Regions from separate parts of the Pseudomonas sp. 37 R 15 genome, predicted to be linked through region 4. Evidence: predicted binding sites of a transcription regulator. Region 4 holds the regulator's gene; each other region holds the start of a gene.
What was found. Region 4 encodes sigma-54, which starts transcription at its own class of promoters, with help from an activator protein. Its sites were predicted from a motif close to ANTGGCATNNANNTTGCTNT; they were not measured.
Positions count from the first base shown of each region.

Region 1 (7,866 bases), on a different contig from region 4:
AATTCAATTCGACCGTTGAGCACGGCCATCGAATGACCGCCGTACTCCACCGTCCCCACCTTGCTGCTTCTCAGATCGGCATCCGTGGCCGGCCTGTAGTGACCTTTCAGACCCAGGCGATCGAGACCTTCACGAGGAGACTCACCGTCATTGAGGCTATCCATCGCAGCCTGGAAACTGCGACCGGCGGTGCCATCATTGTTTTCCATCTGCGCCCGCTTGGCACTCGCAGCGTACATAAAGTTGGCATCTGTCATCATCGCTGGGTCATCGCCCTGGAAACGAGCGTGTGTCGCAGCCTGCATCAACTCATCTTTGGTCAGTGAGAGCTTGAAACCATCTCGCATCGTGACGTTATAGCCCTTGCTCGTCTCCTTGACGTCCTTGAAGACGTCTGTGGGTTTCTGACCGAACTGCATCATTGAGGCCTTTATGGCGGAAACGGTGATGCAGTTTCCATCAGGTCCTTGGCTGAAACCACTCCAGATATTCTCGGGTTTTTTCCCAGGATTGCTCTTGTCAGGCGTGTAGTGAAAATGCTTTGAGCCTTCGGTAATCGGCTTGTTACTCATGGACTCGCTGGGGCCGAACCCGCCCGGACTGACTCCTCCGCCTCCGCCTCCTCTTCCGCCACCACCGCCACCAGGCGGCGTGGGTGATGGCGCGGGCGGCGTTACATCTTCATCGGGATACAACTCCTTCAACAACCGCCGAAGAAACTCGAGATACTTGTCATCAGCGTCGTCAATGAGCCCGTTAAGAACCTCTTTGAATTTTTCATCACCGAGTTGCTCGCGCAGCGCGTTCAATTTATCGCGCGCGTCTTGCACCGCTTGCGTCTTGCCGGTTTGCTGCGCATCGAACATGTCGCTCAGCAACTGCTTGGCCGCGATCACTTCAGCGCCTGGCGTGACCGGGGTCGACTCCCCACGCACCTGCTGCCGCCCAAACCCTGCGTTTGCAACACCGGGCCCGAAAACACCTGAACTCCACATATCCGTCCCCTTGATTGGTGAACCTCTCAGGTTCTGGCCGATCAGTGGTAGAACGGGGATACCGCGTTCCTTTCTCCTGCATTTCAATGAGTAACCTGATACGCATCAGACTGTTTTCTTACACCCAAAAAAAAGCCCCTCTTAAGAGGGGCTTCCTGTCGAACGCCGGCGCATCAGGTCATCTGAATGATGGTCTGCATGATGGTGCTCTGGGTGGAGATGGTCTTCGCGTTGGCCTGGTAGTTGCTCTGGGCCTTGATCAGGTCCACCAACTCATTGGTCAGGTTGACGTTGGAGTTCTCCAGGGAGTTCGCCACGATCGAGCCCAGGGTACCGGCTTGCGGGGTGTCGTAACCCGGTTGGCCCGAAGCGAAGGTCTCTTTCCAGGTGGTGCTGCCGGCAGGTTGCAGGCCTTGTTCGTTGTTGAAGCTGGCCAGCGAGATCTGGCCGATGGCCTTGCTTTGCTGGTTGCTGAAGGTGGCGAACATCACGCCGCTGCCGTCGATCTTCAGGCCGGTGATCTGGCCGGTGGCATAGCCATCGGTCACCGGAGGGTTACGGTAGGTGGCCGAGTTGTACTGGGTAATGTTGGCCATGTTGACCGCAATTCCACCTGGGTTGGCATCCGCACCGTTGGCCTTCCACACCCCACTGGTCACCGTACCCGGGACCCAGCCGGCAACGGTGAGAGTCTTATCGGATACACCACCGGTCACCACGCTGGTGAGCTTGCCCGCGCCATCGAAGGTCAGGGTCGACGCCACAGGTGGCGTCGATGGAGTGCCCGTCGGGGCAGAACCGTCAGGGTTGCGACCGTCGATCAGGGTGTAGGCATTCCACTTGTTGCCGTCGGTTTTCACCAGGTACTGCACCATCGGGTGAGCGTTGCCCTGGGAATCGTACAAGGTGGTGCTGTATTGCGTGGTGAAGGTATCGGTCTTGGTGGGATCGAATGGCTTGGCCGTTTGATCGATCACCGGCTCCGAGGAGTTCAGGTTACTGGTGGAATCCACTTTGGTGGAGGCCTTGGGCGGCAAGTTCGTCAGGTTCAGTTGCAGGTCGGTCAGGCCGCCCTTGATGATTTTTCCGTCATCATCCGCCGCGTAACCTTGCAGGCGCGAGGTACCGGTGTTGTTGGTGATGTAGCCGTCTTTGTCGGCACGGAACGCACCGCTGCGGGTGTATTCCAGCGAACCGTCACTGCCCTTCTGCACGAAGAAGCCGCCACCCTGGATCGCCATGTCCAGAATGCCGCCGCTGCCATTCACGTCACCTTGGGTGAATTGCTGCGACACCGCCGCCAGGTTCACACCATTGCCGATGCTGTTCTGCCCGGTGCCCAGTTTGGACGCCGCGTAGATGTCCGCGAATTCCGCACGGGACGACTTGAAGCCAGTGGTCGCAACGTTGGCGATGTTGTTGCCGGTCACGTCCAGTTGTTTGTTGGCCGCATAGAGGCCGCTAAGGCCGATATTAAAAGACATGTTTCTCTCCCTCTGCCGTCGTTAGCCGGCTCTATGTACCGATAGTCTGAATTTGCGACAGCTTGACGCTGCCCATGCCGCCTGCAAGGTTGAGCAGCATTTCGCCACCGGTCTTGCTCAGCGTCACGCTGGTTACCGTTGCCGGCAGCGAAGTGGCCAGGGCCACCGCGTCACCCTTGTCGTTCTTGGTGGAAGCCGCGAAGGTGTATGTGCCGGCTGGAGCAACTTCACCTTTGTCGTTCTTGCCATCCCAGATAAAGTCCGACGAACCCGCGCTCTGGGCGCCCATATCGAGGGTGCGCACCACGTTGCCGTCCTTGTCGGTGATCTTGATCGAGACATTGCCCGTCGCCGCCGTCACCGCCACCGAACCGGTCATGCTCTTGCTGGTATCGACCAGTGCCTTGTCGGTCTGGGTGATGATCGAACGTCCCACCAGCGACGAAGCCTGCAGCGCCTGCGACGAGCTGAAGTTGCTCGATATGTTGTTTACCGAGTCGTTCAGGGTGTTGATGCCTTCCAGGCTGCTGAACTGCGCCAACTGGGCCACGAACGCACCGTTATCCTGTGGCGACAACGGGTTCTGGTTTTTCAGCTGGGTAACCAGCAGTTGCAGGAATGCATCCTTGCCCAATGCCTGGTTGCCGGTGGCAGCCTTGGAAACATTCGCTACATTGTTTGACGCGTCCTTGACCTTGGAGTTGAACAGGTCCTGGACTGCCGTGTTGTTCGACGTATCAACGATGGCCATTATTCGGCGCCCCTTATCACTGACCCAGGGTCAGGACCTTCTGCATCATGGTTTTGGCGGTGTTCATCATTTCCGCGTTGGTCTGGAACGAACGACTGGCGGAAATCATGTCGGCCATCTCCTCGACCACGTTGACGTTGGGGTAGTAGACATAACCCTTTTCGTTCGCAGCCGGATGGTTCGGCTCGTAACGCGCTTCGAGGTTGCTCTGGTCTTCGACCACACCCAGCACCTGCACGCCTTGCCCGGCGGCATCCTGGTTCTGGAACAGCGAATCACTGCCGCCGCTCTGGCCGCCCTGGAACATGGTGGCGAACACCGGATGACGGGCGCGGTAAGTCTGGTCAATGCTCGAAGACACGGTCTCGGCGTTGGCGATGTTACTGGCGACGGTGTTCAAACGCGTGGTCTGCGCGCTCATGCCACTGCCGGCAATATTGAAAACACTGGACAGGGACATGGCTTATTCTCCACGCAGGGCTGACATCAGCCCTTTGAATTTGCTGTTGAGCAGGGTGAAGCTGGCCTGGAAGTTCACCGAGTTCTCGGCGTAGTTCGATTGTTCCAGTTGAGCATCGACGGTGTTCTGGTCGATCGACGGCTGCATCGGCGTGCGATACCGCAGCGACTCATCACCACTGCTCAAGCCTTGCGCTTCGATATGACGGCTGTTGGTCATGTTCAAGGCGAAGGTGCCGTTTTTGGTTTTATCCTGCTGTGCGGCGAGCACGGCGGAGAAATCCAGATCCCGAGCCTTGTAGTTCGGGGTGTCGGCGTTGGCAATGTTGTTGGCCAGGACTTCGGCACGCTGGGCGCGGAAGCCCAGGGCTTGTTCGTGGATACCGAGCGCTTTATCGAAGCTGATGCTCATGGCGGAAACCTTTTGGCTGACCTGCTGTTCGTTAGCAGGGTTATAGCAAGGTGCATGCCAATGTAACCAAGCCCCGTATATCAAGGGCTCGCAGGGGATTTGCCGGCGGCAATGCCAGAAAAGCGGCAAGTGCTTTCCGCGTGGCGCCAGTAAAGCGGCAATGGAAGGATTGCCGCTACCGTTGAAATTGCCGCGAAACAAATGTGGGAGGGGGCTTGCTCCCGATAGCGGTGTGTCATGTCATGAATAGCTGACTGACCCACCGCCATCGGGGGCAAGCCCCCTCCCACATTTTTTACCGGGTAAACGTTGTTATTTGGCCTGGTAGATGATTCCCGGGCTGCACTGCACCATCTGGTAGTGATCCGGCAAGCCGTTCAAGGCTTCCGAAGCGCCGAGGAATAGATACCCGCCGCGCTTGAGCGTGCCATGGATGCGCAAGAGGATGTCCTTCTTCACTTCGGCCGAGAAGTAAATCAGCACGTTGCGGCAGAACACCATGTCGAACTTGCCCAGGCTGGCGTAGCTGTCGAGCAAGTTGAACGAGCGGAACTCGACGCGGCTCTTGATCGGCGCCTTGATCGCCCAGCGCCCTGCCCCTTTCGGGTCAAAGTAGCGCTGCAAGCGTTCCTGGGACAGGCCTCGGCCCAGGGCCAGGCTGTCGTACTCACCGGTCTTGCAGTTGGTGAGCATACTGCCGGACAGGTCCGTCGCCACAATTTGCGCGCCGGCTTTCAGCTGGCCCATGTTGGTCCGCTCGAACTCGTCGATGGACATGGAGATCGAATAGGGTTCCTGTCCCGAGGAGCATGCCGCCGACCAGATACGCAGGCGCTGACCCGGGCTGGCCTTGATGGCTTCCGGCAGCACTTTGTTCTTGAGCACCTCAAAGGGGTAGGTATCGCGAAACCATAACGTTTCGTTGGTGGTCATGGCATCGACCACCATCTCCTTGAGCCCGCTGCGCGGCTGCCCCTGGATCCGCTGAACCAACTCACCCAGGGATTTTATGCCCTGCTGTTCCATCAGCTTGTTGAGACGGCTGGATACCAGGTACTGCTTGTTTTCACCAAGCAATATGCCACAGGCTTTTTCCAGGAAGACCCGGAACTGTTCGAAATCCAAATTACCCGTAGACAATGGTACCGCCTCTTAAATCGTGTGACCGCCAGGAGAAATGCCCCTAGCCGTGATCTGCTGCCTTGATCCGGTCGACTACCCGGGATGCGAGGTCATCAGGCCGGAATTTGGCCAGAAAGTCATCTGCACCGACCTTCTTGACCATGGCCTGATTGAATACCCCCGACAACGAAGTATGCAGGATGATGTGCAATTTTTGCATGCGTGGATCGTTGCGTATTTCCGCCGTGAGGGTGTATCCGTCCATTTCCGGCATTTCAATGTCGGAAATCATCATCAGGAATTCTTCTTCCGGCTTCTTGCCCTCGTCCACCAACTTGCGCAGGTAATCCAGGGCTTGGCGACCGTCATTGAGGGCTACCACGTCCACGCCGACGGTTTGCAGGCAACGCGTGACCTGCTTGCGCGCGACAGAGGAGTCATCCACGGTCAACACGCGCAGGGATACCGCCTTGTGTGCCGTCTCGGCATCCACTACCCCGACGGAAATCGTTTCCGAGGTGGGCGCGACTTCGGCGAGGATTTTCTCCACGTCGATGATTTCCACCAACTGGTTATCCACCCGCGTCACCGCCGTCAGGTAATGATCGCGCCCGGTGCCCTTGGGCGGCGGATGAATCTCTTCCCAGTTCATATTGACGATACGTTCCACCGAGCGCACCAGAAACCCCTGGGTCTTGGTGTTGTACTCGGTAATGATCACGAACGGGCTCTGGCGGTCCTGCAAACCGGCGGAGCCGGTGGCCATTGCCAAGTCAAGAATGGGGATGGTCGCGCCGCGGATATTGGCCACGCCGCACACCACCGGACTGGACTTGGGCATGATCGTCAGCTTGGGACACTGCAGCACTTCACGCACTTTAAACACGTTGATGCCGTACAGCTGCTTGCCGTCCAGGCGAAAAAGCAACAACTCCAGGCGATTCTGCCCTACCAGCTGCGTGCGCTGGTTTACTGAATCCATTACACCTGCCATGCCCAGACTCCTAAATCCCAGAGGTACGATGCGTACCCAACACTAAACGGCACGAGCTTTGCTATTTGGTTGGCTATGGATATTAAAACGACAGTTTCCCGACGCGCTTGCCGCTCAAAGTATCGCAGATTGCTCTGCGCCGCGATGGCGCTGCTTGTCTGGGGCGTCACGGCCCGCGCCGACAACGTCACCCTGCCTGATCTCCTTATCGGCGTCACCCAGGGCTTTCTTGAATACACTGTAGAAGATTATCTGGAGACCACCCAGACACCGGGCCGCTATGAGATCCAGGTCAACTCGTTGGACCCGCGCCTGCGCATGCCGATGTGTGACAAGGAATTGACAGCCACCCTGGAAAGCCCGGCCCAGCCCATTGGCCGTGTCACCGTAAAAGTACGCTGTGAAGGCGCCTCGCCCTGGACTGTTTTTGTGCCGGCTCAAGTCAAATTGTTCCGCGACGTTGTCGTGGTGGCGCGACCGTTGAAGCGCACCGGCATCATCGGCTATGACGATGTCGCACTGCGTGAACGGGATATCAGCTTGATCAATCAGGGTTACCTGACCTCCCTGGACCAGGCGATCGGGCAGCGGCTCACCCGACCAGTGGTCACCGATCAGGTGATTACCCTGGTGCATCTGGAGCAGGCCGAGGTCATTCGTAAAGGTGACCAGGTAGTGATTTCCGCCAGCAGCGGCGGTTTGAACGTGAGAATGCCTGGGGAAGCGCTGTCCAACGGCGGCATGAGCGAGCAGATTCGCGTCAAGAACCTCAACTCCAACCGCGTGATCAAGGCGCGGGTGACGGCCCCTGGCCAGGTCGAGGTAGCGTTATAGATTACTGGTATGGGGCGCTAGGTTTTCCTACACTGTGCATGGAATGTTCCGTGCGGAGATTTATTGTCATTCGCGCCTAAAGTTTGTCCGGGTATTGCCGAAAACATGGCAAGCGTCCACATACCCAGAGGTTTTTTATCATGGTCATTGATTTCAATCGTTTAAACAGCACCCAGCCCTTGCCGGGCAATACGCGCACCAGCGGTGCCAAGGACAGTGTTGAAGCCAAACCCCTGCCCGCCAAGGCAGAACAGGCGAGCGCGAGCCAGAGTGGGGAATCGGTACACCTGAGCAATGAGGCTCAACAGTTGCAGAAGATCACTGACTCGCTGCGCGATCAGCCGATTGTGAACAAAGCCCGCGTGGCCGAGTTGAAACAAGCCATCGCCGATGGCACTTATACAGTCGACAGCAACCGTGTAGCCAGCAAGCTGCTTAACTTCGAAGCCGAGCGCTAGGCACAGGCCTGCGCTGGGCTTCTGGACGCTTAAAACCCAAGGCCAGCCATGCACCACGACGAACATTTGCTCCAACTGATCCTTGATGATCTGGCGCCGACGCAACAACTGCTCGAGCTGCTTAAAGAAGAGTCCCTGGCCCTGTATGGCCGGGATATGCCCTTGCTCGAAGAAATACTCGCGCGCAAACAGTCGCTGATTGTGCTGCTTGAACAGCACGGCAAGAAGCGCAGCGAGATTCTTATCAGCCTGGGCCTGCCTGCCGATCACGACGGCCTGGCACAGTTGGCAAGTCATTCCTCGGTCGGCGATCAGTTGCTGACGCAAAGCAAAGCGCTCAATCACCTGCTCACCCAG
Region 1 covers NZ_CVTV01000040.1:44,052-51,917, forward strand. Annotated here, with positions in the region: gene BFQ04_RS12315 (hypothetical protein) at 1-995, opposite strand, end outside; gene flgE (flagellar hook protein FlgE) at 1,169-2,479, opposite strand; gene flgD (flagellar hook assembly protein FlgD) at 2,511-3,230, opposite strand; gene flgC (flagellar basal body rod protein FlgC) at 3,247-3,690, opposite strand; gene flgB (flagellar basal body rod protein FlgB) at 3,694-4,101, opposite strand; gene cheR (protein-glutamate O-methyltransferase CheR) at 4,414-5,241, opposite strand; gene BFQ04_RS12345 (chemotaxis protein CheV) at 5,285-6,217, opposite strand; gene flgA (flagellar basal body P-ring formation chaperone FlgA) at 6,293-7,051, shown strand; gene flgM (flagellar biosynthesis anti-sigma factor FlgM) at 7,192-7,509, shown strand; gene BFQ04_RS12360 (flagellar protein FlgN) at 7,558-7,866, shown strand, end outside.
Region 1: the regulator sigma-54 is predicted to act here: its motif matches at 4,144-4,163, upstream of flgB (flagellar basal body rod protein FlgB).

Region 2 (7,866 bases), on a different contig from region 4:
TGCATCGCTCCCTCCATCAGTTCGCCGCTGCCGGGAATGCCCCAGGGCAAACCTGCCGGCGTTCGCTGCCTGCACTTGTCGGTCGAACAACTGTGCCAGTTGTTCGGTCAACCGGAGCGGCCGGCGGTGTGCAGCGATTTCAAGGCAGATATCGACGTCTGCGGCACCGACCAGACCGACGCGATCCGCTTGATCGGCTGGTGGGAGCAGATGACGGCGGCTTGATGGGCTTTACTATCGGAACTTCAACAATAAGGAATACATCGATGGGTTCGCTGAAACGAATGGCTGTGGTCTGCGGTTTTACAATGATGTTCGCTGGCGCCGCCCAGGCCGAGGATTGGCAAGTGGCCAAGGACGAGGACGGGATCAAGGTATCCCTGAGTGAAGTGGCCGGTTCCAAGTACAAGGCCTATCGCGGGGTGACGGTGATCAAGGCGCCCTTGGCGAAGATTGTTGCGCTGCAGGAGGATGTAGCGGGCGCCTGCAAGTGGATTCATGAGTGCAAATCGCAAAAGCTCGTCGACAAGAAAGGCGATGAGGCCTGGACCTACACCCAGTTCAAGGCGCCGTTCCCGGTGACGGACCGTGATTCGTATATCCATGTCACTACCACCAAGTCCGCTGACGGCGCCGTCACCCGCAAACTGGAAGGCGTACCGACCTACAAGCCCGAAGAAAAAGGCTATGTTCGAGTCGCCCAGGTGGAAGGTGCCTGGACGCTGGTGCCCAAAAGCGCCAACGAAACCGAAGTGACCTACCAGGTGCACACCGAGCCAGGCGGCAGCGTGCCATCGTGGTTGGCCAACAAGTTTGTGGTGGACGCGCCGTTCAACACCTTGAAAGCCCTGAAGGAACACGCCGAGAAGTAAACGCGGCGAATCCTGTGCCTCCTGTCTTGAGTGGAACGTTTGGTAAACCCTCAAGGTCCAGATAGATGTGAGCCCACACATGGGTTTTATCGAGGAGGCACCGATGCCGAAGTGGAACATTTCTTTCATCAATGACCGTGGTGAGCCGGTAGTCGAGCAATTTGACTGCGATCATGAGCCGACGCTGGAAGAGGCTGCACAGATGGTGCGGGTACGCGTGTCGCCGGTATTGGAAAAGTTGGACCTCAACGATCTTGCCGATCGTGTTCCCGAGCCGACGGTCAAGAGCTTGCACGACCAAAATGGTATCAAAGACCTCAAGGTCGAACCCGCCGCCTGAATATTCCCTATACGCCATCCTTGCGCCTCTGGTGCAGCTGGTAGCTTCGCGCTACTCTGCAATCGAGATCAGCGAATCAATCGCTAAGGTCTGGTCTTGTCAGCTACATGCTTGTTTTCCTGCGGTCGTCATTGCCGTGGTACCCGCGCCAGTAGCGCGCGGGCTTCAGGAAGCACGGAAAGTCTATCCATCAGTCTGAGGAGGACGTTTCATGAGCACAGCCTATCAAGAAGACATCAGCACCAACGTTCTGCGTCGCATGAAAGAAGGCGGCTTCGACTTCTCACGCTTTCACCCCATCGAGTTCTACGCCATTTTTCCTGATGAAGAACGGGCGCGCAGGGCTGCGGGTCGATTTCGTGGAGAATCGCTGAACGCCCAGGTCAGTGCACGCGACGACGGTGCCTGGTACCTGGAACTGAGCAAAATCATGTCTGCAACCTACGACGGTATAGGAGACTTCGAGCAGGACTTTGAGGCAGTGGTAGAGCCGCTTGGCGGGATCATCGAAGGCTGGGGCGTCAAGCAGGAGGTGCGTGGGTTACCCATGTAGCGTTTATGAGCAACACAGCGCATCGGCTGACCTTTGGGTCGGCCGATTTTGTTTGGGCTGCCGTAAGTGTTCGGCACTTGCATCGCGCTGTGCGTGCACCCAAAAAAAAGCCACCCGAATAGGGTGGCTGAAAGGGAAGATCGAGGAGCTGATCAATACACGAGTTGACACGGTACTGGCTGTGCAGAGGGTTTAGCTGTAGGACATGTCCTTTTCAGCTGATGGAGACGATTATCCGCAGGTGTAGGCGGGCAGTGAAATCAACTCTGACTATGCTGTTGATAGTCAGAGGTCGCATTGCCATGAAGCGTGCGTCCAGGCTCCGGTCATGCCGCGCACCAGGACGGTGCAGTGAAAATTCCCTAGTAGTGCAGCTTTCTGATTTTTAAGTGTTTATGCCGCTGGCACGGGCCTTGCGAAGGTCCTTGCGTCCGGGTGACAAGGAGTACGGCATGATTCGCACTTATTACGATGAAATGTACGATGGAGCAGGGCAGGTCCGGCCTCATTACCGCTTGTTCGCCCGCTGGTTGGCCGACACCCCTGCTGAACTGCTGGCCCAGCGTCGGCGCGAGGCTGACTTGCTGTTCCATCGTGCAGGGATCACGTTCACGCTGTATGGGGACGAGCAGGGGACCGAGCGCTTGATTCCCTTCGACACCATCCCCCGCAGCATCCCGGCGAGCGAATGGCGAACGGTCGAGCGCGGCTGTATCCAGCGGGTCAAGGCGCTGAACATGTTCCTCGCCGACCTGTACCACGAACAACGCATCATCAAGGCCGGGATCATTCCCGCCGAACAGGTACTGGCCAACGAGCAATACCAGTTGGCGATGCAGGGCCTGGACCTGCACCGTGATCTGTATGCCCACGTCTCCGGGGTCGACCTCGTTCGCGATGGCGACGGCACGTACTACGTACTGGAAGACAACTTGCGTACGCCGAGCGGCGTCAGCTACATGCTCGAAGACCGCAAGATGATGATGCGCCTGTTCCCGGAGCTGTTCGCGGCCCAGCGTATCGCGCCGATTGATCATTACCCCAACCTGTTGCTCGACACCCTGAAAAGCGCCAGCCCCCTGGATAACCCCAGCGTGGTGGTGCTGACCCCGGGGCGCTTCAACAGCGCGTTTTTCGAGCATGCCTTCCTCGCCAGGGAAATGGGCGTGGAGTTGGTCGAAGGCGCCGATTTGTTCGTGCGCGATGATCGCGTGTTCATGCGCACCACCGACGGGCCCAAAGGGGTGGACGTGATCTACCGCCGTCTCGACGATGCATTTCTCGACCCGCTGGCCTTCAACCCGGCCTCGATGCTCGGCGTGCCGGGCCTGCTGGCCGCCTACCGCTCGGGCAATGTCGTGCTGGCCAATGCCATCGGCACCGGGGTGGCGGATGACAAATCGGTCTACCCCTTCGTCACCGAGATGATCCGTTTTTACCTGGATGAAGAACCGATCCTGCAGAACGTTCCGACGTTTCAATGCCGTAAGCCCGACGAATTGTCCCACGTCCTGGCCAACTTGCCCGAGTTGGTGGTCAAGGAAACCCAAGGCTCCGGCGGCTACGGCATGCTGGTGGGCCCGGCGTCCACGGCGGTGGAAATCGAAGCCTTCCGCGCACGCATCAAGGCCAAGCCCCACGCCTACATCGCCCAACCCACCCTGTGTTTGTCCACCTGCCCGACGTTTGTTGAAAACGGCATCGCCCCACGGCATATCGACCTGCGCCCGTTCGTGCTGTCCGGCAAGGAAACCCGCGTAGTGCCCGGTGGCCTGACCCGCGTGGCGCTGCGCGAAGGTTCGCTGGTGGTCAACTCGTCCCAGGGCGGCGGCACCAAAGACACCTGGGTGGTCGAGGATTGATCTGTGTTGCTTAAAAACTGTTCCCACCTGGAGGCGGCATGAGACTCTCCATCAGCCACGAAACCACCTACCACTACGAAGATCAGGTGCGCGCCAGCATTCAGTATCTGCGCCTGACGCCCCACGACAGCGAGCGCCAGCACGTGCTCAGCTGGCAGCTCGACCTGCCGCGCCCTGTGCGGGCGCAACTGGACCCGTTCGGCAATATTCTGCATGTGCTGACGCTGGACGAACCTCACGACTCCATCATTATCGGCGCCCGTGGCCAGGTGGATATCGACGAGCTGCTCGAGGCCGAACACGAGAGCCAATCGGCCTTCCCGTTCCTGCGCTGCACGCGCCTGACCGAGCCCGACGAAGCCCTGCGCAGTTTTGCCCGGCAGCACTGCCATCAGCGGCGCGACCGCACGGCCTTGATCGACCTGATGCAGGCCTTGAACCAATCGATGCGCTACACGCCGGGCGCCACCCAAGTCGACACCTGCGCGGCCGAAGCCTTCGCCGGCCACGCGGGCGTCTGCCAGGACCATACCCATGCGTTCCTGGCCTGCGCGCGCAGCCTGGGCATTGCGGCGCGATATGTATCAGGCTATTTGTACACCGAAGACAGCACGCACCTGGCCAGCCATGCCTGGGCCGAAGCCTGGCTGGACGACGCCTGGTACAGTTTCGATGTGACCAACCAGTTGGCCCGGCCGGAGCGGCACTTGAAGCTGGCCGTGGGCCTGGACTATCTGGACGCCTGCCCGGTGCGCGGCATGCGCCGTGGGGGCGGGCATGAGCAGATGCATGCCAAGGTGTTTGTGGCGCCGACCCCGTTGATTTCGGTTCAACAGCAATAATCAGAGACCTGATAATGCAATTCCAATGTGGGAGGGGCTTGCCCTGATACCGTCTGTAGGAGCGAGCAAGCTCGCTCCTACAACGGGTATTAGGGTTTGCCCCCTCCACATGTGATCTGTGTAAGCCTCAAGGCTTCTGCTTGCGCCCCGCCATATGCTGCAAGTACGCCACCAGCAGATCCAACTCGGTGTCCGGCAACACGCTGGTCGCAATCGCCGGCATCTTCGCCTGCGGCCAGTGCCTCAGACTTTGTGGGTCACGAATGTAACGCTTGAGGAAATCGCCGCTGAAATACTCGGTGGGGTTGTAGGGAATATTCAGATCCGGCCCCACTTGTGCATCACCGGCACCGTTCAGGCGATGGCAGGCCAGACAGTTCTTCTGAAACAGCGCAAAGCCTTGATTGACCGGGTCATCCGCCGGCAACTCAGGGTCGGGTAACAGTGCGGGGAAACGCTCGGCGACCGTCTGTAATTGCTTGATCCTGGAAATCTGGAACGGCCACTGCTCCGGGCTGACACGCCCTGCCTGCGGGTCGGTCCACACCAGATAAAACGGCCCGGCGCTCGGTTTGCCTTGCGCCAGGGCGGGCCAGGGGTGGGCCGGGTCTTCCACCGCGAGCCAGGCGCGGGCGCCGTTTTTTTCCAACAGCGGCGCGGCGGCCAGTTCGGCGGCAAAACCGTCAAGGGCGACCGCTTGCAGATGGCTGCCAGGTGTCAGGCCCGGCAGTAGCGCCGCCAGGGGCACTGCGCGATAGGTCATGGTGCGCTTGTAGGAAACATCATCGACAATCTGCACCGTCTGCGCGTCGGGGTGTTTGAGCAGGTCCGTGGTCTGCCAGGTCTTGCTGGCGTGGTCCAGTTCAACGGTCAATTGCGCCGCCCACGCGGGCAAGGCCAGCAGCACGGCAACAAAGGCGAGGATCAATTTCAAGGGGAAGCCCGGGTTCGAAGTGGCGAGAGAGGCACGATACCTCAAATCCGCACGCAAAAAGACAGCCCCCGCAGCGGGACCGCTATACGCATTGTCCCGGCAGGTGCTGCCAAAAGCTGCAGTCCCGATGCTGTGGGTGCACGCAACAGGTAGCGTGCGTCGTCACCCGATAACCTTGGTTAAATTGGGCAAGATCAGAATCAGTGTGGTGGCGAACAGAATAAGTCCCGCCTGACGTACTTTCGAATGTTTGAACATGGCTGACTGCCTTTTGTTGTTATTCCTGAGCGTCAAATGCGTGCCGGTTAATTCAGTATCGCGATCTGGCGTGACACTTTTCTTACAGCCGCTCCAGCAAAACCCGGCAGCAGCTTCTTACAGATTCCACCTTAGAGCCCTCGTTCTTCGGCGCATAGATCCATTTCATATCAACTCATTACGTTTCCTGCTTAAAACGGCATGAGGCCTAGTGCCATCCTGGCGCCAACCCCAAGGCTAGACAGCTAAAACGATTAACCCGGGGTTTCCCATAGCTGCCTACCGTTCGTCCGAGCGAGGGGGTCAAAAGCATTGAGCGCATCCGTCATTGAAACCGTGTCAATCGGGCCTAAGGTAAGGGCATACGCCCATTGTGGTTCGAGGACATCATGACCCAAGCTTTGATCTTTGATGCGATACGCACGCCCCGTGGCAAGGGCAAGGCCGACGGCGCGCTGCACAGCGTCAAGCCGGTGAACCTGGTCGCCGGCCTGCTCACCGCACTGGCGCAGCGTAGCGACCTCGACACCCGCCAGGTGGATGACATCGTCCTCGGGTGCGTCACCCCGGTGGGCGATCAGGGCGCCGATATCGCCAAGACTGCCGCGCTGGTCGCGGACTGGGACGTCAGCGTCGCCGGTGTGCAGATCAACCGCTTCTGCGCCTCGGGCCTGGAGGCCGTAAACCTGGGGGCGATGAAAGTACGCTCCGGTTTTGAAGACCTGGTAGTGGTCGGCGGCGTCGAATCCATGTCCCGCGTGCCGATGGGCAGTGACGGTGGCGCCTGGGTACTTGACCCGCAAACCAACCTGCACAGTCACTTCACGCCTCAGGGAATTGGTGCCGACCTGATCGCTACCCTGGAAGGCTTCACCCGCCAGGACGTGGATACCTTTGCCCTACAGTCCCAGCAGAAAGCCGCCAGGGCGCGGGCAGACGGTTCCTTCAACAAGTCGCTGATCGCGGTGCAGGACCAGAACGGCATCGTGCTGCTGGCCCATGACGAATTCATTCGCGGCGACTCAACCCTTGAGGGCTTGGGCAAGCTCAAGCCCAGCTTCGAAATGATCGGCCAAATGGGCTTTGACGCCACCGCACTGCGGGTCTACAGCCATGTGGAACGCATCCACCATGTGCACACGCCGGGCAACAGCTCCGGCATCGTGGACGGCGCCGCGCTGATGTTGATCGGCTCCGAGGCCAAGGGCCGCGAACTGGGCCTGCAGCCACGGGCGCGCATTGTCGCCACGGCCGTCACCAGCACCGACCCGACCATCATGCTCACCGGCCCTGCACCGGCGACCCGCAAGGCGCTGGCCAAAGCCGGCCTGCGCGTCGAGGACATCGACCTGTTCGAGGTCAACGAAGCGTTCGCGGCGGTCGTGCTCAAATTCATCAAGGACATGGGGATCGACGCCGCCCGCGTCAATGTCAATGGCGGCTCGATCGCCATGGGCCACCCTTTGGGCGCCACCGGCTGCGCGATCCTCGGCACCTTGCTCGATGAGCTGGAGGTGCGTCGGCAGCGCTACGGCCTGGCCACCCTGTGTGTCGGTGGTGGCATGGGCATCGCCACCATCATCGAACGCCTCTGAGCCCAAGGACACTGTCATGACCGACGCCATTCGTTACGAAAAAGGCCAGGACCAGATCGTGGTGCTGACCCTCGACATGCCCGGCCAAAGCGCCAACACCATGAACGCGGCCTACCGTGAGGCAATGGCGGCCACCATTGCGCGCCTGGAGGCGGAGAAGGACACCCTGGCCGGGGTGATCATTACCTCGGCCAAGAAAACCTTTTTTGCCGGTGGCGACCTCAATGAGCTGATCCAGGTCGACAAAGCCCACGCCAAGGCGTTCTACGCCGACGTAGGCGTGTTGAAGGCGCAACTGCGCAGCCTGGAAACCCTCGGCAAGCCGGTGGTGGCCGCGATCAATGGTGCGGCCCTTGGTGGTGGCTGGGAGATTTGCCTGGCCTGTCATCACCGCATCGCGCTGGACGACACGTCCGTGCAGCTCGGCTTGCCGGAAGTCACTTTGGGCCTGCTGCCGGGCGGTGGCGGGGTAGTGCGCATGGTGCGTTTGCTGGGTCTGGAAAAAGCCCTGCCGTATCTGCTGGAAGGTCAGAAAGTGCGGCCGGCGCAGGCATTGCAGGCGCGCCTGATTGATGAAGTGGCGGGAGATCGCGATGAGCTGCTGGCCAAG
Region 2 covers NZ_CVTV01000018.1:278,572-286,437, reverse strand. Annotated here, with positions in the region: gene BFQ04_RS05150 (YkgJ family cysteine cluster protein) at 1-225, shown strand, start outside; gene BFQ04_RS05145 (START domain-containing protein) at 267-872, shown strand; gene BFQ04_RS05140 (hypothetical protein) at 952-1,212, shown strand; gene BFQ04_RS05135 (ribonuclease E inhibitor RraB) at 1,424-1,765, shown strand; gene BFQ04_RS05130 (circularly permuted type 2 ATP-grasp protein) at 2,218-3,627, shown strand; gene BFQ04_RS05125 (transglutaminase family protein) at 3,666-4,469, shown strand; gene BFQ04_RS05120 (c-type cytochrome) at 4,597-5,403, opposite strand; gene BFQ04_RS05115 (acetyl-CoA C-acetyltransferase) at 6,051-7,256, shown strand; gene BFQ04_RS05110 (3-hydroxyacyl-CoA dehydrogenase NAD-binding domain-containing protein) at 7,273-7,866, shown strand, end outside.
Region 2: the regulator sigma-54 is predicted to act here: its motif matches at 2,062-2,081, upstream of BFQ04_RS05130 (circularly permuted type 2 ATP-grasp protein).

Region 3 (7,866 bases), on a different contig from region 4:
TTAGGCGTGACTTCACACAGCTCGTCGTCCTGGATGAATTCCAGGGCCTGTTCCAGGGTGAAGCGAACAGGTGGAACCAGAGCGATGGTTTCGTCTTTACCCGAAGCACGCATGTTGTCGAGCTTCTTGCCTTTGGTTGGGTTGACGCCCATGTCGTTGTCACGGCTGTTCAGACCAACGATCTGACCGTTGTAGATCTCTTGACCGTGTTCAACGAACAGCTTGCCACGCGCCTGGAGAGTTTCCAGGGAGTAGGTCAGCGCCTTGCCGGTTTCTACCGATACCAGAACACCGTTCTGACGACCGGACATGTCGCCGGACTTCATGGTGTCGTAGCGATCGAAGATCGAGGTCAGGATGCCAGCACCGTTGGTCAGGGTCAGGAACTGGTTACGGAAACCGATCAGACCACGCGCAGGGATGTTGTATTCCAGACGTACACGGCCTTTGCCATCCGGCACCATGTTGGTCAGGTCGCCCTTACGCAGGCCCATCTCTTCCATGACCTTGCCCTGGGATTCTTCAGGGGTGTCGATGGTGACGTTTTCGAACGGTTCCTGCTTCACGCCGTCAACCTGACGGATGATCACTTCCGGACGACCAACACCCATTTCGAAGCCTTCGCGACGCATGGTTTCGATCAGTACCGAGAGGTGCAGCTCACCACGGCCGGAGACCTTGAACTTGTCGGCCGAGTCGCCTTCTTCAACGCGCAGGGCAACGTTGTACAGCAGCTCTTTGTCCAGACGCTCCTTGATGTTACGGGAGGTCACGAACTTGCCTTCCTTACCGCAGAACGGCGAGTCGTTTACCTGGAAGGTCATGGAAACGGTTGGCTCGTCGACGGTCAGAGGCTTCATCGCCTCGACGGTGTCCGGCTGGCACAGGGTGTCGGAGATGAACAGCGAGTCCATACCGCTGACGCACACGATGTCGCCGGCGAAGGCTTCTTCAACGTCGATACGGTGCAGGCCGTGGTGACCCATCAGCTTCAGGATACGACCGTTGCGCTTCTTGCCGTCGGCGCCGATGGCAACAACCGGGGTGTTCGGCTTGACGCTGCCACGCGCGATACGACCAACGCCGATAACACCCAGGAAGCTGTTGTAGTCCAGTGCCGAGATTTGCATCTGGAACGGACCGTCACGATCAACCTTCGGTGGTGGAACGTGGTCAACGATGGCCTGGTACAGCGGGGTCATGTCTTCAGCCATGGCGGTGTGTTCCAGACCGGCAATGCCGTTCAGGGCCGAGGCGTAGATAACCTGGAAATCCAGTTGTTCTTCGGTAGCGCCGAGGTTGTCGAACAGGTCGAAGATCTGGTCCAGAACCCAGTCCGGACGCGCGCCTGGACGGTCAACCTTGTTGATGCACACGATCGGACGCAGGCCGGCTTCGAACGCCTTCTTGGTCACGAAACGGGTTTGCGGCATAGGGCCGTCTTGAGCGTCAACCAGCAGCAGAACGGAGTCGACCATCGACATTACGCGTTCAACTTCGCCGCCGAAGTCGGCGTGGCCCGGGGTGTCCACGATGTTGATGTGGTAGCCGTTCCAGTTGATGGCGGTGTTTTTCGCCAGGATGGTAATACCGCGCTCTTTTTCCTGGTCGTTGGAGTCCATCACGCGCTCGTCGTTGAGCTCGTTGCGCTCCAGGGTGCCGGATTGACGCAGGAGTTTGTCTACCAGGGTGGTTTTACCATGGTCAACGTGAGCAATGATGGCGATGTTACGTAGATTTTCGATCACTTGTGTATCTCGATCAGAGGATTCGGTGTGCTGACAGGTCGTGGCAGCGATTAACAGTAGAGTCAGGCCTTGCCGTTACAGCTTGACGGCAGAGTCGGGGGGCCGGTGACGCAGGCCACAGGCAAACAGCCCCGGGCTCTTAGCTCGGTCGATAAACGCGCACATTGGCATGTCCCTCACTGAGCAAATGGTGGGCATGCAGGCGACTCATCACGCCTTTGTCGCAATACAGCAGGTACTGACGGCTGTCATCCAGTTCCTTGAAACGCGCGTTCAATGCATAAAACGGCAGCGTTTGTACGTCGACGCCAGGAATCTCCAGCGGCTCGTCTTCGGCGGCATCCGGGTGACGGATGTCGACGATGATCTGGCCGGCCAGGGCTTCGCTGACTTCTTCGATCTGCACATCCTGGCCCAGCTCGTCGATGACGCGATCGATCGGGACCAGTTTGGCGTTCTCGAGCGCACGCTCCAGAATCGCCATGTCGAACTGTTGTTCTTCATACTCCACGCGGTTGCGCTTGGCGTGGGTCTTGGGGTTCACCGAAATGACCCCGCAATACTCGGGCATATGCTTGGCAAAGTCGGCGGTGCCGATTTCTTCTGCCAGGTCGATGATGTCCTGCTTGTGGCTGGCGATCAGCGGGCGCAGCACCAGCTTCTCGGTCACGCAGTCGATCAACGACAGGTTCGGCAACGTCTGGCTGGACACCTGGGAGATCGCCTCACCGGTCACCAGCGCATCGATCTGCAACTGGTCGGCGATCCGGGACGCAGCGCGCAACATCATACGCTTCAATACCACGCCCATATGACTGTTATCGACTTTGCCGAGAATTTCGCCCAGCACTTCCTCGAACGGCACGCTTACAAATAGCACGCGTTGGGAGCTGCCGTACTTCTTCCAGATAAAGTGCGCCACTTCCATCACGCCCAATTCGTGTGCACGACCGCCCAGGTTGAAGAAGCAGAAGTGGCTCATCAGGCCGCGCCGCATGATCTGGTAGGCCGCGACCGTGGAATCGAAACCGCCGGACATCAACACCAGAGTCTGTTCCAGGGCGCCCAGCGGGTAGCCGCCGATGCTGTCGTGCTGGCTGTGGATCACAAACAACCGTTGGTCGCGAATTTCCATGCGCACTTCAATTTGCGGCGCTTTGAGGGAAATTCCGGCGGCGCCGCATTCGCGACGCAGCTTGCTGCCGACGTATTTCTCCACATCCATGGAGCTGAACGGATGCTTGCCGGCGCGCTTGCAACGCACCGAAAAAATCTTGCCGGCAAGCTCACCACCGAAGTGCAGCTTGCACTTCTCGGTGATGTCGTCGAAGTCGCCCAGCGGGTACTCGTCCACTTGCAGGAAATGCGCGATACCCGGCATGCAGCTCAGGCGCTCGGTCATGTCCTTCAAGGCTTTGGCGTCGGTCAGGCGGGTTTCCAGCTCGAGATTGTCCCACACGCCGTTCACCACCACAGCCGGGTCCAGATCGCGGAGCACGGCACGGATGTTCTTGGCCAACTGACGGATGAAACGCATCCGTACCGGTCGGCTCTTGATGGTGATCTCGGGGAAGACTTTAACGATTAATTTCATGGAAACAGCGCGCGCCGGGCCTGCTGAAAAAGGGGGGCGCGGATTATAGCGGAAATCGCTCAAGGTTTAACCAGTTAATATGCATCGCATGTGCTGCGCACCAAAACAGGTCATTTTCGCCAAATAACGCTACATTGCGGTGCGCTATTTATCGCCCATTGGCCGTTTGCACCGTTATAGGGGCCATTTTGAAGCAAAAAGACCATGTTGGCGCACTGGCATGCAATTTGCTCTCTTGTGAGGCAGGTTGCCTTGGCGGAGTATCCGCGCCGGCATCACCCAAATTCTAAGGGCTAACTCCACTACCAAGCCCGAAGCCACCCGGAGGACACCATGTCGAAGTCGGTTCAACTCATCAAAGATCATGACGTTAAATGGATTGATCTGCGCTTCACGGACACCAAAGGTACTCAGCACCACGTGACCATGCCGGCTCGCGACGCGCTGGATGATGCTTTCTTCGAAGAAGGCAAGATGTTCGACGGTTCCTCCATCGCTGGCTGGAAAGGCATCGAAGCCTCCGACATGATCCTGATGCCGGACGACAGCACTGCCGTCCTCGACCCGTTCACCGAAGACCCAACCCTGATCATCGTCTGCGACGTGATCGAGCCTTCGACCATGCAAGGCTACGACCGCGACCCACGTGCGATCGCCAAGCGTGCCGAGGAATACCTGAAGTCGACCGGTATCGGCGACACCGTATTCGTGGGCCCGGAGCCTGAATTCTTCATCTTCGATTCGGTCAAGTTCAAGTCCGACATCTCCGGTTCCATGTTCAAAATCTTCTCCGAACAAGGCTCGTGGATGTCCGACCAGGACATCGAAGGCGGCAACAAAGGCCACCGTCCAGGTATCAAGGGTGGCTACTTCCCGGTTCCGCCATTCGACCACGACCACGAAATCCGTACCTCCATGTGCAACGCCATGGAAGAGATGGGCCTGGTCATCGAAGTTCACCACCACGAAGTGGCGACTGCCGGCCAGAACGAAATCGGTGTGAAGTTCAACACCCTGGTCGCCAAGGCTGACGAAGTCCAGACCCTGAAGTACTGCGTACACAACGTGGCGGATGCCTACGGCCGTACTGCTACCTTCATGCCCAAGCCGCTGTACGGCGATAACGGTTCGGGTATGCACGTTCACCTGTCCATCGCTAAAGAAGGCAAGAACACCTTCGCTGGCGAAGGTTATGCCGGCCTGTCCGACACCGCCCTGTACTTCATCGGCGGCATCATCAAGCACGGTAAGGCCCTGAACGGCTTCACCAACCCGTCGACCAACTCCTACAAGCGTCTGGTGCCAGGTTTCGAAGCGCCGGTCATGCTGGCTTACTCGGCCCGTAACCGTTCCGCCTCGATCCGTATTCCTTACGTGTCCAGCCCGCGTGCTCGCCGTATCGAAGCCCGCTTCCCGGACCCGGCAGCCAACCCGTACCTGGCCTTCGCTGCGCTGGTCATGGCTGGCCTGGACGGTATCCAGAACAAGATCCACCCTGGCGACGCCGCCGATAAAAACTTGTATGACCTGCCGCCTGAAGAGGCCAAAGAGATCCCACAAGTGTGCGGCAGCCTGAAAGAAGCCCTGGAAGAGCTGGACAAGGGCCGTGCGTTCCTGACCAAGGGCGGCGTATTCAGCGACGACTTCATCGATGCCTACATCGAGCTCAAAAGCGAAGAAGAAATCAAGGTTCGCACCTTCGTACACCCACTGGAATACGAGCTGTACTACAGCTGCTGATCCGGTAGCGCTGCTTAAGGTGGCGTGATGAAAAAGACCTCCTGCGGGAGGTCTTTTTTTTGCCTGGCGTTAGCCGGCCGGGGCGTGGCGGTCGAGCATTTTGCCGACCACCGAGGTGCCCAGACCACTGTAGAAGCGAGCTTGCTCGCGAAAAACTCCAAGACACCGCATTTCTTCAACATTTACGCGTTATCGTTAGCGACCTTCGCGAGCAAGCTCGCTCCTACAGGGGGACCTCCTTTGAAATGTCGATTCGTATTTGCCTTGATGCTTGTCAGCGTCACCGCCAGCGCTGCGCCGCCGACGCTCGAACCCTTGCTCAACAGCATCGCCGAGCGCCTGGAGATTGCCGACCAGGTCGCCCTGAGCAAATGGGACAGCCACAAGCCTGTGGAAGACAAAAAGCGCGAGCAGGAAGTGATCGCCAGCGTCATCGCCCAAGCCCCGAGCTACAAGCTTGAGCCCGCCGCGGCCGAGCAGTTTTTCTCAGCGCAGATCGAGGCAAACAAACTGGTGCAATACACCCACCTGTCCGACTGGCAGTTCCAGGGCAAGGCCCCCGACGATCCGCGCCCTGACCTGGTCAAACAGATTCGCCCGCAGCTGGATGAACTGCAAAAACGCCTGCTGCAACAACTGGCCGACTTCACCCCGCAGCGTACCGACTCGCAATGCCCGCAGTGGCTCGCCGAGGCGGTGCATGAGCCACTGAATGACCCGCTGCGCCAACTGGCGATGATCCGCGCCACCGCCGAGCTGTGCATATACAAAGGCTAGCCCTGTAAACCCAATTAAAAGTGTGGGAGGGGGCTTGCCCCTGATGGCAGTGGTTCAGTTGATGGATAGGCTGACTGACACCCTGCTATCGGGGGCAAGCCCCCTCCCACATTTGGATCGCATCCATCCCTGACAGCCTGCTCCAAGTCGCACTATATTGGTGCGACAGGTTGCACCCCTACTGCAGCCACAGCCCATTTTGGTTCGATTCTTCCCGAGCAGGCTGGCAGAACGCCACAGTTTCGCGCCTCAACCCCCTATTTCGTGGGTTTAACGCTTCTTTTCGGAGCCTTGGTTTGTTTTTTGCATTTTCCTTGTATCAGCGTGTGCCTCAAGCCTGCGCCTTGCTCCAAAAGAGGTCCCGATGACCATCAGCGATGCACTGCACCGTTTGTTACTCGACAACCTGACCACCGCGACCATCCTGCTCAATGCCGACTTGCGCCTTGAGTACATGAACCCCGCGGCGGAGATGCTCCTGGCGATCAGTGGCCAGCGCAGCCATGGGCAGTTCATCAGCGAATTGTTCACCGAGTCGGCCGAAGCCTTGAGCTCGTTGCGCCAGGCCGTGGAGCAGGCGCACCCGTTCACCAAGCGCGAAGCGATGCTCACCGCCCTGACCGGGCAGACGCTGACCGTCGACTATGCGGTGACGCCGATCCTGAGCAATGGCGCCACCCTGCTGCTGCTCGAAGTGCACCCTCGCGACCGCCTGCTGCGCATCACCAAGGAAGAGGCGCAACTGTCCAAGCAGGAAACCAGCAAGATGCTGGTGCGTGGCCTGGCCCATGAGATCAAGAACCCCCTGGGCGGCATTCGCGGCGCGGCGCAGTTGCTGGCCCGCGAGCTGCCGGAGGAGCATCTCAAGGACTACACCAACGTCATCATCGAAGAGGCCGACCGCCTGCGTAACCTGGTGGACCGCATGCTCGGCTCCAACAAGCTGCCGTCCCTGGCCATGACCAACGTGCACGAAGTGCTGGAGCGCGTCTGCCAACTGGTCGACGCCGAAAGCCAGGGCTGCATCACCCTGGTGCGCGACTACGACCCGAGCATTCCCGACGTCTTGATCGACCGCGAGCAAATGATCCAGGCGGTGCTCAACATCGTGCGCAACGCCATGCAGGCCATCAGCAGCCAGAACGAGTTGCGCCTGGGCCGTATCAGCCTGCGCACCCGCGCGCTGCGCCAGTTCACCATTGGCCACGTACGCCATCGCCTGGTGACCAAGGTCGAGATCATCGACAACGGCCCGGGCATCCCGGCCGAACTGCAGGAAACCATCTTCTTCCCCATGGTCAGCGGCCGCCCGGACGGTACCGGGCTGGGCCTGGCCATTACCCAGAACATCATCAGCCAGCACCAGGGCCTGATCGAATGTGAGAGCCATCCCGGCCACACCACGTTCTCGATCTTCCTGCCATTGGAACAAGGAGCCCCCACGACATGAGCCGTAGTGAAACTGTCTGGATCGTCGATGACGACCGTTCTATCCGCTGGGTCCTGGAGAAAGCCTTGCAACAGGAAGGCATGACCACCCAGAGCTTCGACAGCGCCGACGGCGTGATGAGCCGCCTGGCTCGCCAGCAGCCGGACGTGATCATCTCCGATATCCGCATGCCCGGCGCCAGCGGCCTGGACTTGCTGGCGCGCATTCGCGAACAGCACCCGCGCCTGCCAGTGATCATCATGACGGCGCACTCGGACCTGGACAGCGCCGTTGCGTCCTACCAGGGCGGCGCCTTTGAGTACCTGCCCAAGCCGTTCGATGTGGATGAGGCGGTGGCGCTGGTCAAGCGCGCCAACCAGCACGCCCAGGAGCAACAGAACCAGGAAGCCCCGCCGGCCCTGACCCGCACCCCGGAGATCATCGGCGAAGCGCCGGCGATGCAGGAAGTGTTTCGTGCCATCGGGCGCTTGAGCCATTCCAACATCACCGTGCTGATCAACGGCGAATCGGGTACCGGTAAAGAACTGGTGGCCCACGCCCTGCACCGTCACAGCCCT
Region 3 covers NZ_CVTV01000020.1:271,166-279,031, reverse strand. Annotated here, with positions in the region: gene typA (translational GTPase TypA) at 1-1,748, opposite strand, end outside; gene thiI (tRNA uracil 4-sulfurtransferase ThiI) at 1,888-3,342, opposite strand; gene glnA (glutamate--ammonia ligase) at 3,676-5,082, shown strand; gene BFQ04_RS06475 (chorismate mutase) at 5,323-5,859, shown strand; gene glnL (nitrogen regulation protein NR(II)) at 6,224-7,309, shown strand; gene ntrC (nitrogen regulation protein NR(I)) at 7,306-7,866, shown strand, end outside.
Region 3: the regulator sigma-54 is predicted to act here: its motif matches at 3,557-3,576, upstream of glnA (glutamate--ammonia ligase).

Region 4 (7,866 bases):
AACCGACGACCGGAGTACATCAATGCATTCTATAGCGTCATCAACTGGCCCGAGGTTGCCATACGCTACCAGGCTGCATTGGCCTGACACTCACTCCAACACACGACCTAAGGCCGACCATGGGCACTGAAACACTGGCGATTAGCAGCGTGCGATTATTTCGCTATGCGCTTGGCTCCCTGCTTCTGTTAGCCGGTACGGCATTACTGGTGGCTCATGGCCTGGCCTGGCTCGACCTGGAACCGCGCATCTTGCGAGCGCTGCAGGGCGGGGCGATCTGTGCCCTCGGTACTGCGCTGGGCGCGGTGCCCGTGCTGGTGATTCGCCGTATGCCGGCGGCGTTGAGCGATACCCTGCTGGGTTTTGGCGCGGGGGTCATGTTGGCGGCGACCGCCTTTTCGCTGGTGGTGCCGGGTATCGCTGCCGCAGAAAAGCTGGGGCTCACACCCTGGGGCGCGGGTGGTTTGATCAGCTTCGGCATCATGCTCGGTGCATTCGGGTTGTATCTCGTGGACCGCCAGGTTTCAGGCGCCAGCCCGGAAGTGCTGGTGGGCACGCCGGATAAGCCGGTTATCCCGCCGCGTATCTGGCTTTTTGTGTTCGCGATCATTGCCCACAACATCCCGGAAGGCATGGCCGTGGGTGTTTCTGCCGGCGGCGGCATGGCGGATGCCGACAGTCTCGCCATGGGCATTGCCCTGCAGGACGTACCGGAAGGCCTGGTGATTGCGCTGGTATTGGCTGGGGCGGGGATGTCGAGGATCAAGGCGTTTCTGATTGGCGCTGCCTCGGGTTTGGTCGAGCCGGTCTTTGCAGTGTTATGCGCGTGGTTGGTGAGCCTTGCCGAAGTGCTGTTGCCCTTGGGGTTGGCACTGGCTGCGGGTGCGATGCTGCTGGTGGTGACCCATGAGGTGATCCCTGAGTCGCGCCGCAACGGTCACGACAAACTCGCCAGCCTGGGATTGTGCATCGGGTTTTGCTTGATGATGGTGATGGATACGGCACTGGGATAGCAGGAGCGAGCCCGTTCGCTCCTGCAAGAGGAAGGCGTTATTCACCCTCGTCGAAGTAGTTGTTGATCAACGCGACTAACGCGTCCATCGCTTCCTGCTCTTGTTCACCCTCGGTTTTCAGATGGATTTTAGTGCCCTTGCCTGCGGCGAGCATCATCATCGCCATGATGCTCTTGCCGTCGACCATCGAGTCAGGGGTACGCCCGGCGCGGATCTGGCAGGGGAACTGCCCGGCGACACCGACAAACTTGGCTGATGCGCGGGCATGCAAGCCCAGCTTGTTGATGATTTCAATTTCCCGAGCCGGCATCGCTATGGTGTTCCTTTCAGCTAAGGTCGCGGTGGCGAACCTGGACGTTCTTGAGGGTTTGTTGCAGCACCTGGCCCAGTCGCTCCGTCAGGTAGACAGAGCGGTGGTGGCCGCCGGTGCAGCCGATGGCAATGGTGACATAGGCGCGGTTGCTTGCAGCAAAGCGCGGCAGCCATTTGAGCAGGTAGGTGGAGATATCCTGGAACATCTCTTCCACATCCGGTTGTGCCGCCAGGTAGTCGATCACGGGCTGGTCAAGCCCGGACTGATCGCGCAACTCCGGTTTCCAATACGGGTTGGGCAGGCAGCGCACGTCGAACACCAGGTCGGCATCCACCGGCATGCCGCGCTTGAAGCCAAACGACTCGACCAGAAACGCCGTGCCAGGCTCCGGCTGGTTCAGCAATCGCAGCTTGATCGCATCGCGCAGTTGGTACAGGTTCAGGTTGGTGGTGTTGATCTTGAGGTCGGCCAGATCGATGATCGGCCCCAGCAGTTTGGTCTCGTCCTCGATGGCTTCGGCCAGGGAACGGTTGGCGCTGCTGAGCGGGTGGCGGCGACGGGTTTCGGAGAACCGCTTGAGCAGGGTTTCTTCGTCGGCGTCCAGGTACAGCACGTCGCAATGAATATGTTTGGCGCGCACCTCCTCGAGCAGTTCGGGAAACCGTGAGAGGTGGCTGGGTAGATTGCGGGCGTCGATCGACACGGCGACCAACGGTTGCGCCAGTTCGGTGTGGATCAGGGCGCGTTCCGCCAATTCCGGCAGCAAGCCGGCGGGCAGGTTGTCGATGCAATAGAAGCCGCTGTCTTCAAGAACGTTAAGAGCAGTGCTCTTACCCGAGCCGGAACGGCCGCTGACGATGATCAAACGCATGATTACTGCCCGTTTTGCTCATCCAGAACGACCTGATACAGCGCTTCGTTACTGCTGGCGCTGCGCAATTTATCGCGCACTTCCTTGCGGTCGAGCATGCTAGCAATCTGCCGGAGCAGTTCCAGGTGTGCATCGGTGGCTGCTTGTGGGACCAGCAGAACGAACAGCAGGTCGACCGGGGCGCCGTCGATGGCATCGAAATCGATAGGGTGATCCAGGTGCAGCAAAGCACTGACCGGTGTTTCGCAGCCTTTGAGGCGGCAGTGGGGGATGGCGATGCCGTTGCCAAAACCGGTCGAGCCGAGTTTTTCACGGGCGATCAACGCCTCGAAGACATCTTGCATTTCCAGTTCAGGCACTTGGCTGCTGATCAGGTTGGCAATTTGTTCGAGGGCTTTCTTCTTGCTGCCGCCCGGCACGTTCACGAGGGAACGGCCGGGGGTCAGGATAGTTTGAAGTTGGATCATGGGGGAGGGTTAACGACCTGTACCTTGCATCAGGTGCAGATTCTTTTCCTTATGCTTTTTGAGTTGGCGGTCAAGCTTGTCGGTGAGCAAGTCGATCGATGCATACATGTCTTCATGCTCGGCATTAGCAACCACTTCGCCACCGGGTATCTGCAGGGTCGCTTCGATTTTCTGCTGAAGCTTATCGACCTTCATGATGACCTGCACGTTGGTGATCTTGTCGAAATGTCCTTCAAGCTTCTTCAGCTTCTGTTCGACGTATTCGCGCATTGGAGGGGTGACTTCTACATGGTGTCCACTGATGTTGACTTGCATACAGCTTCTCCTTCGTTGCCAGTGCATAAAGCGGCGGGTAGGAATACCCGCCACTGGAACGCTGTGCCCCGCCCGTCACATCAAACGCTTACGCTCGCTGGAAGGCGCGATCCCAAGGGACTCGCGATACTTGGCGACGGTTCGACGGGCGACCTGAATGCCTTGTGCCTCCAGTAAACCAGCGATCTTGCTGTCACTCAACGGCTTTTTCTGATTTTCCGCGGCAACCAGTTTTTTGATGATCGCGCGGATCGCCGTGGACGAGCATTCGCCGCCTTCGGAGGTGCTTACGTGGCTGGAGAAAAAGTATTTCAGCTCATAAATACCCCGTGGGGTATGCATGAATTTTTGCGTGGTCACCCGCGAAATCGTCGATTCGTGCATGCCGACCGCCTCGGCGATGTCATGCAGTACCAGCGGTTTCATGGCTTCGTCACCATATTCCAGAAAGCCGCGCTGGTGCTCGACGATCTGGGTGGCGACTTTCATCAGGGTTTCGTTGCGGCTTTGCAGGCTCTTGATGAACCAGCGCGCTTCCTGCAACTGGTTGCGCATGAAGGTGTTGTCGGCGCTGGTATCGGCGCGGCGCACGAAACCGGCGTATTGCGGGTTTACCCGCAGGCGTGGCACCGACTCCTGGTTCAATTCCACCAGCCAGCGCTCGTTGTCCTTGCGCACGATCACATCAGGCACGACATACTCGGCTTCGCTGGACTCGATCTGCGAGCCCGGGCGAGGGTTGAGGCTCTGGACCAGTTCGATGACCTGGCGCAGTTCGTCTTCCTTGAGCTTCATGCGACGCATCAGCTGGCTGTAATCGCGGCTGCCCAGCAGGTCGATGTAATCGCTGACCAGGCGCTTGGCTTCAGCGAGCCAGGGTGTCTTGGCCGGCAGTTGGCGCAGTTGCAGCAACAGGCACTCGCTGAGCGTACGGGCGCCAATCCCGGCGGGCTCGAATTGCTGGATGCGGTGCAGGACGGCTTCGATCTCGTCCAGCTCGATATCCAGCTCCGGGTCGAACGCCTCAAGAATTTCTTCCAGCGTCTCGTCCAGGTAACCCTGGTTATTGATGCAATCGATCAGGGTGACGGCGATCAGTCGATCGGTGTCGGACATCGGCGCCAGGTTCAGTTGCCACAGCAGGTGACTCTGCAGGCTCTCGCCGACGGACGTACGGGTGGTGAAGTCCCATTCGTCATCATCATTGCTGGGCAGGCTGCTGGCGCTGGTCTGGTAGACGTCTTCCCAGGCGGTATCCACGGGAAGCTCGTTGGGAATGCGTTCGTTCCATTCGCCGTCCTCGAGGTTGTCCACCGTCGGGGCGGTTTCCTGATAGGACGGTTCCTGTACGTCGGGATTGGGCTTTTGCTCGATGTTGTCGGCCAAAGGGTCTGTGTTGTCGAAGTCGTCGCCTTCTTCCTGGCGTTCGAGCATCGGATTGGACTCCAGGGCCTCCTGGATTTCCTGTTGCAGGTCCAGGGTCGACAATTGGAGCAGGCGGATGGCCTGTTGCAGCTGCGGTGTCATCGTCAGCTGCTGGCCCATTCTCAGGACTAGCGATGGTTTCATGGCAGGGGCTTAACACCTTATTCGCCGGCGCAATGCGCCATCCACGACAGGGCGCGCGAGCGCCAAACATAAGCAAATTATATGCCTGAAATCAGGGCCTTTGCCTAGAGCGCGGTAACAATAAAAAAACCGAGGTTTTCATTGACTCGCTCGCACTCTCACCAATGGCCCGATATCACCGTGTCTACAGGCGGAACTCGTGACCCAGATAAACTTCTTTCACCAGTTCGTTGGCCAGGATCGTCGCGGAATCACCTTCGGCGATCAGTTGCCCATCGTTGACGATGTAAGCGGTTTCGCAGATATCCAGGGTTTCACGCACGTTGTGGTCGGTGATCAACACACCAATGCCCTTGGCCTTCAGGTGATGGATGATCTGCTTGATATCGCCCACCGAGATCGGATCGACACCGGCAAACGGTTCGTCCAACAGGATGAATTTCGGCGCGGTGGCCAGGGCGCGGGCGATCTCCACACGACGACGCTCACCACCGGACAGGCTCATGCCGAGGTTGTCGCGAATGTGGTTGATGTGGAATTCCTGCAGCAGGCTTTCCAGCTCCTTGCGGCGGCCGTCGCGGTCGAGTTCCTTGCGGGTCTCGAGGATCGCCATGATGTTGTCGGCTACCGACAGTTTGCGGAAGATCGACGCCTCCTGCGGAAGATAGCCGATACCTGCGCGCGCACGGCCGTGCATGGGCTGGTGGCTGACGTCCAGGTCGTCGATCAATACGCGTCCCTGGTCCGCCTGGACCAGCCCGACGATCATATAGAAGCAGGTGGTCTTGCCGGCGCCGTTGGGGCCGAGCAAGCCGACGATCTGGCCGCTGTCGATAGACAGGCTCACATCGCGTACCACCTGGCGGCTTTTATAGGCCTTGGCCAGATGCTGGGCTTTCAGGGTTGCCATTACTCGGCCTTCTTCTTCGGCTGGATGACCATGTCGATACGTGGGCGCGGCGCGGTGACCTTGTTGCCGTTGGCGCGACCGGCCTGGGCGACCTGGGTCTTGGTGTTGTAGACGATTTTCTCGCCTTCGGTAGAGTTACCGTCGGCGCTGAGTACCTTGGCCTGGTCAATCAATACGATGCGATTTTGCTGGGCATGGTATTGAATGGTCTTGCCATAGCCTTTCATCGGGCCTGGGTCTTCTGCCTTTTGCTTCTGTTCGAAGTAAGCCAGGTTGCCCACCGAGGTCACGACATCGATATCGCCGGCCTGGGTGCGGGTCAGGGTCACCGTGTTGCCGGTGATCTTCATCGAGCCCTGGGTGATGATGACGCCACCGGTGTAGGTCGCGACGCCTTGTTTGTCATCCAGCTGCGCATCGTCAGCCGAGATGTGGATCGGTTGCTGGCTATCGTTCGGCAGAGCCCAGGCGCTCACGCTTCCCAGTGCTGCGCCCAGACCGAGCAAAATAGGGAGGGTTTTAACGAGCCTCATACTGTCCTCTTACGTTCGATAGCAGGTGTATCCTGCTTTCTTTCAAATACGCTTTCATTCCCTTGCCAGTCGATACACCGCCAGCGCCGTCGATTCTAACGTCTTGCTCGGTCTGCGCATATTGCTGTTGTGGGAATACCGTCATGCGACTGCTGGTAATGATGGTGTCACGCTTCTGCGCGTCTGTACGTGCGACGCGCACCGAGTCGATCAGTTCGATCTGGGTGCCGTCCGGATTGACCTCGCCACGCAGGCTGGTGACATGCCACGGCAGTTCGGTGCCACGGTAGAGGTTCAGGTCCGGATTGGTCAGCAGGCTGACTTCCGAGGCCTTCAAGCGCTCGACCTTGTCGGAGGCCAGCACGTACTGCACCTTGCCATCGGGCAGGAACTGCACGGTGTGGGTGTTGGTGGCGAAGTTATCGATGATGCTTTCATCAACCTGCACGACAGGTTTGTCGAGAAAGCGCTCCGGGCTGATATTCCAGTAGCCCACCGCGAGGAACAGCGCGGCGATGACCCCGAATAACAGGAAGTTGCGAATCTTTTTGCTCAGCATATAAGGCTCTATAGGTAGGCGGCGTGGGCCGCTTCAAGACTGCCCTGGGCACGCAGGATCAATTCGCAGAACTCGCGGGCGGCACCCTCGCCGCCACGGGCCGTGGTAATGCCATGGGCATGTTCACGCACAAACGCTGCGGCATTGGCGACGGCCATGCCCAGGCCTACACGGCGGATCACCGGCAGGTCGGGCAGGTCGTCACCCAGATAGGCGACCTGTTCATAGCTTAGGTTGAGTTGGCCAAGAAGCTCGTCCAGCACCACCAGTTTATCCTCGCGGCCCTGATACAGGTGAGCAATCCCCAGGTTTTGTGCGCGGCGTTCCACAACGGGTGTCTTTCGACCACTGATAATCGCGGTCTGCACGCCTGCGGCCATCAACATCTTGATGCCCTGGCCGTCGAGCGTATTGAATGTCTTGAATTCGCTGCCGTCTTCGAGGAAATACAGGCGGCCGTCGGTCAGCACGCCGTCAACGTCGAAAATCGCCAGCTTGATGTTTTTACCGCGTTGCAACAGATCGCTGGTCATTTACATCACTCCTGCGCGCAGCAAGTCGCCAAGGTTAAGGGCTCCGATCGGACGATCATCGTTATCGACGACGATCAACGCACCGATCCGATGGTCTTCCATGATTTTCAGCGCTTCAGCCGCGAGCATTTCAGCGCGGGCGGTCTTGCCGTGAGGTGTCATCACCGCGTCGATGGTCGCGGTGTGAATATCAATGGTGCGGTCCAGGGTGCGGCGCAGATCACCGTCGGTGAATATCCCGGCCAGGCGTCCGTCGATCTCCAGGATTGCCGTCATGCCCAGGCCCTTGCGGGTCATTTCCATCAGCGCGTCCCTGAGCAGGGTACCGCGTGGAACGCTTGGAAGTTCTGCGCCCGAATGCATGACATTTTCAACTTTCAGCAGCAAGCGACGGCCGAGGGCACCGCCTGGATGGGAAAATGCGAAGTCTTCTGCGGTAAACCCACGGGCCTCCAGCAGCGCCACCGCCAGGGCATCGCCCATGACCAGTGCGGCGGTGGTGGAGGAAGTCGGTGCCAGGTTCAAGGGGCAGGCCTCGTGGGCCACGTGCACGTTGAGGTTGACGTCGGCGGCCTTGGCCAGGGTCGATTCCGGGTTGCCGGTGAGGCTGATCATCTGGATGCCCAGGCGCTTGATCAACGGCAACAGGGTCACGATTTCGTTGGTGGTGCCGGAATTGGACAGCGCCAGAATCACATCATCCTTGGTGATCATGCCCATGTCGCCGTGGCTGGCTTCGGCCGGATGCACGAAAAAAGCGGTGGTCCCGGTGCTTGCCAGGGT
Region 4 covers NZ_CVTV01000049.1:78,219-86,084, forward strand. Annotated here, with positions in the region: gene BFQ04_RS15750 (superoxide dismutase) at 1-87, shown strand, start outside; gene BFQ04_RS15755 (ZIP family metal transporter) at 120-1,013, shown strand; gene BFQ04_RS15760 (HPr family phosphocarrier protein) at 1,051-1,323, opposite strand; gene rapZ (RNase adapter RapZ) at 1,340-2,197, opposite strand; gene ptsN (PTS IIA-like nitrogen regulatory protein PtsN) at 2,200-2,664, opposite strand; gene hpf (ribosome hibernation-promoting factor, HPF/YfiA family) at 2,674-2,979, opposite strand; gene BFQ04_RS15780 (RNA polymerase factor sigma-54) at 3,055-4,548, opposite strand; gene lptB (LPS export ABC transporter ATP-binding protein) at 4,733-5,458, opposite strand; gene lptA (lipopolysaccharide transport periplasmic protein LptA) at 5,458-5,991, opposite strand; gene lptC (LPS export ABC transporter periplasmic protein LptC) at 5,978-6,550, opposite strand; gene BFQ04_RS15800 (KdsC family phosphatase) at 6,559-7,083, opposite strand; gene BFQ04_RS15805 (KpsF/GutQ family sugar-phosphate isomerase) at 7,084-7,866, opposite strand, start outside.